Regions from separate parts of the Pantoea sp. X-Soil-OKNW-713 genome, predicted to be linked through region 1. Evidence: predicted binding sites of a transcription regulator. Region 1 holds the regulator's gene; the other holds the start of a gene.

Region 1 (3,135 bases):
GACCAGCCGTAATATTTACGTGTCACCAGATAGCTGGCGAGGGTGATCGCCAGCATAAACAACAGGGTGATGGATTCCGGTACGTCAAAGCGTAACGAGGCGGCAGCAATCAACAGCCCGGCAAAGGTGCCGAGCGCTCGGTGCTGAATTCTTACCCGCGTGGCGCTGTAGCCATTCTGGCTGACGAACATGGTGGTCATCAGAATCCAGTAAGGTTTGGGGATGTTGAAGAACAGCGCCAGCGCGCTACCAAACATCAGCATCACGGCAAAACGTGCAGCGGTGCGTAAGGCGGGGGATTTCAGCGACAGATAGCTGCGCAGCGCCGGAAAAAACGGCAGACGCCGTTGGCGGTCGGCCATCAGATCACGGGTATACAGCGGTTTCTGGGTGCGCAGCACGCGCGCAATGCGGCTGAAGTGATACAGGCAGAAATTCCCCACCGGATTGTCCGGGTGCTGGCGGGCAATTTTTTCCAGCGCACCCAGCTGCTTATCCATTTGAAACCGTTCCGGCAGCTGATGATACAAAATGGCATCGGCCAGCAAGCGCAGACGGGCGGAGATGGTCTTGGCATTCCAGCGAATCACCGCTTCTGCATGGCTCTGCTCCACCAGCTTTTGCACTTCTTCCGGCTGATGCAGGCTGACGGAGATATGTTCCTGCAAATCGAGCGCCACCTGAAAGGCACGCGTCAGGCGTTTGTGGCTGTTATCGCGGCTGGCCGACAGCATATGCATTTGCTGGTAGCAGGTGGTGATCAGATCTACCGCTTTCTGCTGGCGCGCCAGCAACGGCGGCAGCGCTTTCTCCGGGTCGGTCAGCTGCGTCAACAGGGTATATTTGGCATCGCAATAATCCGCCAGCTCACGGTACAGCAGGCTCAGCGACTCGCGCATCGGCTGCTCTTTCCACAGCCAAAACCAGAACCAGTTGAACAACCCATACCACAAGGTCCCGCCGATATAGAGCAGCGGCGGCACCCAGATCGGCATACGTCCCACCAGGCTCAGGGTAAAGATGGAGGCAATCAGCGTGGCAGGCAACAAGCGGCCATGCAACGGGCTGATCTCACCCGTCACGCCCACTAATAACGGCAGCACCAGCAGAATCAGCGGCAGGGGGACGTGATAATCCGTCAGCCACTGGATCAGAAAGCTGCCGGTCGCAAACAGGGAACCACCAATAATCAGGCGTTTAAAAAAGCGTTTATGCGGCGTATCAAGACCGGCGATGTTGCAACAGGCGGGCACTAAGGAGAACAGCAAGCCTTTTTGCAGGTCGCCAAACAGCCAGCCGAGGGCCACGGGCAGGCACAGCACCAGCGTTTGCCGCAGGGCATAGTTCACTTCGGGATGATAGATGATTCGACGCCACATCAGCTCATCGCAGACAAAAACGGCGTGATGCTGCCATCACGCCGTGGGTGAGAAGAAATTAGCGGGTGCCGTAAACGACGATGGTTTTACCATGTGCGGAGATCAGGTTTTGATCTTCCAGCATTTTCAGAATACGGCCAACTGTCTCGCGTGAGCATCCGACGATCTGACCAATTTCCTGACGGGTGATTTTGATCTGCATCCCGTCCGGGTGGGTCATGGCATCGGGCTGTTTGGCCAGATTGAGCAGCGTCTGCGCAATGCGACCGGTCACATCAAGGAAGGCAAGGTTGCCCACTTTTTCTGATGTCACCTGTAGGCGACGCGCCATCTGCGCCGAAAGACGCATTAAAATATCCGGGTTTACCTGAATCAGCTGACGGAATTTTTTGTAGGAAATTTCAGCCACTTCGCAGGCAGTTTTGGCTCGTACCCAGGCACTACGTTCCTGACCTTCTTCAAACAGGCCAAGCTCGCCGATGAAATCCCCCTGATTGAGGTAGGAGAGAATCATCTCTTTGCCTTCTTCATCCTTGATCAGCACCGCAACGGCACCTTTCACGATGTAGTAGAGCGTTTCCGCTTTCTCACCCTGATGAATCAGGGTGCTTTTGGATGGATATTTGTGAATATGGCAATGGGACAGGAACCATTCGAGTGTAGGGTCTGTTTGCGGTTTGCCGAGAACCATTCGCTATTATCCTCTGTTGTAATCGTGCCCAAAACACAGGGGGCAGTTTTCCCTGTCAGGCGGTGAAATCGTAGAGCGCTTCCTGTTAAGGAAAATTATTCGGGTGGACTCTTAAGCCAGGCTTCTGATTCTTCCCGCCTTCGTCTATTGCGACGAAAATATTTTCAGCTCTGTTTGTAGCACAGCTTTTGCTAGCTGTCTTCTGTTGTCTCGCTTCAGCAAAAGGGCGATTAGTCTGGATTGCTGTTTCTCAGGTGAAAGCGTACTCTGGCGGCAAATCAGCCTATTCAGGAGAAAGAATAATGCAGGCACGGGTTAAATGGGTGGAAGGGCTTACCTTTCTCGGAGAATCCTCATCAGGTCACCAGATATTAATGGATGGCAATTCGGGCGACAAAGCACCGAGCCCGATGGAGATGGTGCTGATGGCGGCAGGCGGTTGCAGCGCGATTGACGTCGTGTCGATCCTGCAAAAAGGGCGCAATGATGTGAAGGATTGTGAGGTCAAACTGACCTCGGAACGTCGTGAAGAAGCGCCACGCATTTTCACACATATCAACCTGCATTTTATTGTTACCGGCAAAGCGCTGGGCGATAAAGCGGTGGCGCGAGCGGTTGATCTGTCGGCTGAGAAATATTGCTCGGTGGCGATTATGCTGGGCAAAGGGGTAGAAATCACCCACAGTTACGAGGTTATCGAACTTTAGCACGAACGTAGCGGAGCGATTTATCGTGCGGATTTTTCCCGCAGCGATCTCGGGATCGCGCAATAAATCGCGCCGTTACGGTTATGTTTGATTATTCGATGCGTTTGCCTTCAATCAGTCGCTGCACCAGCGGCGTCATAATCAGCTCCATCGCCAGCCCCATTTTGCCGCCGGGCACCACCAGGGTGTTCATATGCGAGATAAAGGAATCCTGAATCATCGCCAGCAGATAGGGGAAGGCAATACCTTCCAGACCACGGAAATGGATCACCACAAAGCTTTCATCCAGTGATGGAATTTCACGCGCAGCAAACGGGTTAGACGTATCGACGGTAGGTACGCGCTGGAAGTTGATATG
Region 2 (3,135 bases), 3.9 Mb from region 1:
GTAAGTCGGGGTCAGCTTTTCACGCTCCAGCATCGCATCCACGTATTCCGGCTGCACGTAGCCGCCTTTTACCAGTTGCTCACCGGCAAAGCGAATCGCCTGCTCTTTGTTGCTGGCGCTCAGGCCAAGGAACACGTTGTTTGCACCCAGTTTGAACAGATGCGCGTTACCGGCATCGAAGCTGTCAGCCAGTGTGGTCTGCACGGTTTCGCGATGGGCTTCGCTACGATTGGCCGCCACCAGACGCTCGGTCAAATTGGTGTACAAGGCACTGTCGAGGAAGTTGTTCAGCGAAATATGCTGGGCCTGCGGTGCCTGACGCATCGCACGCTCGGTCAGATCGCGGTGGGTGATCACCAGGTCCACGTCACCCGGCAGGGCGTTAATGGCGCTGTTGGTCACCGAAATGTTGCTCAGACCGGCATCCTGCACTTTCTTACGCAGTACGCCTGCACCCATTGCACTGGAACCCATACCGGCATCACAAGCCACGATGATTTTACGTACGTGGTTCAGGTCAACGCTCATCGCATCACCGGCAACCGGCGCACCTGCAACGCTCTGGCCTTTAGACTGGGCTTTCATGTCCTGCATACGTTTGGTGGCGGCTTCGATGTCGTCTTCATCTTTTACTTTGCTGGTTTTCAGCAGGATAGACGAGATGACAAAGGAGACGGCGAACGCAGCGATAATCGCGGTCACGTTAGCAAAGTAAGTGCCTTTTGGCGTCATCGCCAGCACTGCCAGGATGGAACCCGGAGAAGCCGGAGAAACCAGGCCGCCGTGCAGTACGGTCAGGGTGAACACGCCAGTCATACCACCGAGGATTACCGCCAGCAGCAGACGCGGTGCCATCAGGACGTACGGGAAATAAATTTCGTGGATACCACCCAGGAAGTGGATGATGGCAGCACCACCGGCTGATTGTTTGGCGCTACCGCGACCAAAAATCATATACGCCACCAGTACGCCCATACCCGGACCTGGGTTGGCTTCGATCAGGAAGAAGATCGATTTGCCCACTTCGCTCGCCTGCTGGATACCCAGCGGAGAGAAGATACCGTGGTTGATGGCGTTGTTGAGGAACAGGATTTTCGCCGGTTCAACAAAGATGGAGGTCAACGGCAGCAGGTTATTCTGCACCATCAGGTTTACGCCTGCGGCGAGAATATGGGACAGACCTTCCACCAACGGACCGATACCGATAAACGCCAGCAGCGCCAGCAGCATACCGATGATACCGGCGGAGAAGTTGTTCACCAGCATCTCGAAGCCGCTTTTGATCTTGCCATCAACGGCACGGTCAAAGTGTTTGATCGCCCAGCCGCCCAGCGGACCGGCAATCATGGAGCCGAGGAACATCGGCATATCCGCACCGACAATCACACCCATAGTGGTGATTGCGCCGACCACGCCACCACGATCGCCACCCACCAGACGACCACCGGTGAAACCGATCAACAGCGGCAGCAGGTAGGTAATCATCGGGCCAACGAGTTTCGCCAGCGTCGCGTTTGGAATCCATCCGGTTGGAATGAACAGTGCAGTGATGATACCCCAGGCGATAAACGCACCGATGTTAGGCATCACCATGTTACTCAGAAAGCGACCAAAGCTCTGAACTTTGACCTTCACTGATGAGGACATAAACCCACCCCTTATTGAGACGCGCTGCAATAAGAGAGCGCGTTTGTTTTTGTTAAGACGTTACGGCGGGGGCCGTGGCATTACTGTATGCAGGCGGACTCTAGCACTAGTTTATGACGCTGCGTAGAGCGTGGGTAAAGTGTGATTCAGATCACGCTAAATTGGGGTGAGCAGGGTGCTATTAGGTGACATTGATCACAAAAATGTCGTGTAAGAAAAGTACGATGCTGAATATTTAGACAAATCAGTGGGCTAAATGTGACATTTATCACTTTTTTACTTATGGGGTTTGTTTCATAAATGTGATGAAGATCACAAACAATCTTTGGTCGAAAATGCGCCAGATCACACTCTGCCGCAGCAGGGAGAATCAGAAAAGCGGGATGTAAGGAAGTGACAAAAGTCTGAAAAGCGGGTAATCCATGATTACCCGCCTGAAGAATTACTGAAAACCGCTTTGAACAGTATTCTGCGCCTGGGTCAGAGCCTGGGCATTGCTGGAGAGGGTGCTCATCAGCGTGTTGTATTGGGTGGCCTGATCCTGGGTCGGGAATTGCACGCCGCCATCATTGAAAGTCACGCGTGTACCCTGCGATTGCAGGTAATCACCGGTCTGTACCGCCGCCTGGCTCAGCGCCTGCAACTGTGGCAGCAACGGGATCAGGGTGCTGGCCGGTTGGGTGACCACTTTGGTATAGACGCTGTCATACACTTTTTTCAGGTCATCTGGCTGTTTCAGCGCAGCATGGCTGCTGTCGGCCTGCATTTTGGCGCTCTGAATTTGCTGTGTCAGCACGCTCAGATTGCCGCTGGCCTGGCGCAGGGTGTCACGACGCGTCAGGTAATCCTGCGGTACGCGAATGGCCGCCAGCTCATCGACCACCGGACGCATGCCCTGTTCAACCGCCTGATTCACCTGCTGCGAGAAACCATAAAGAATGGCGTAATCACTCGCGTAGTTGCCGAACGTTTGCTTCTGGTTTTCGCTCAGGCTGGGCAGATGCTCGCCGCTGCGCATGACCGTGTTCTGGAGAAAATCAGTAAAGGCTTTACGCTGATCGCCCTCTTTGTCGCCACAGGCGGTAAGTTGCAGCACTGCGAGCAGCGTGACGACCAGCATGCCGCTACGCATCCAGATGCGGGAAATTCCTGACGCCATATTCAACTCCTGTAAGTCACCTAATGGCAGATTTCAATTCGATGGGAAAGGTCCTAAAGGATAGAACAATGGCCTGGTGCGCACAACGGCGGGGTGAGGTAAAAACTGCGCGATAAATCGCGCCGCGACGCTTCAGTGCACGTCGCGGCGCAATTTATTGCGCGGGGAATCACTGGCTGGCGTCAATACACCAATGCTTGTCCATCTTTGCGGCTTTCGGTGGCAGCGATATAGAACCCTTGCGGGTCGCGCACAATCGCCTGGGCACCGCCGAAGTTGTAGCCCTGAAGCGGGTCCTCCACCACAATCTGATGACCCATGCCACGTAG

What was found. Region 1 encodes CRP, which controls carbon source genes, mostly activating them, when cyclic AMP is high. Its sites were predicted from a motif close to ATGTGANNNNNNTCACAT; they were not measured.
Region 2: the regulator CRP is predicted to act here: its motif matches at 1,904-1,921, upstream of AC6I8R_RS00570 (PTS mannitol transporter subunit IICBA).

What each region holds. Positions count from the first base shown of each region.
Region 1 covers NZ_AP035995.1:4,042,274-4,045,408, reverse strand. The annotation lists gene AC6I8R_RS18935 (YccS/YhfK family putative transporter) at 1-1,379, opposite strand, end outside; gene crp (cAMP-activated global transcriptional regulator CRP) at 1,438-2,070, opposite strand; gene AC6I8R_RS18925 (OsmC family protein) at 2,373-2,777, shown strand; gene AC6I8R_RS18920 (phosphoribulokinase) at 2,869-3,135, opposite strand, start outside.
Region 2 covers NZ_AP035995.1:117,862-120,996, forward strand. The annotation lists gene AC6I8R_RS00570 (PTS mannitol transporter subunit IICBA) at 1-1,647, opposite strand, end outside; gene AC6I8R_RS00575 (DUF3053 domain-containing protein) at 2,090-2,806, opposite strand; gene AC6I8R_RS00580 (gamma-glutamyltransferase family protein) at 2,989-3,135, opposite strand, start outside.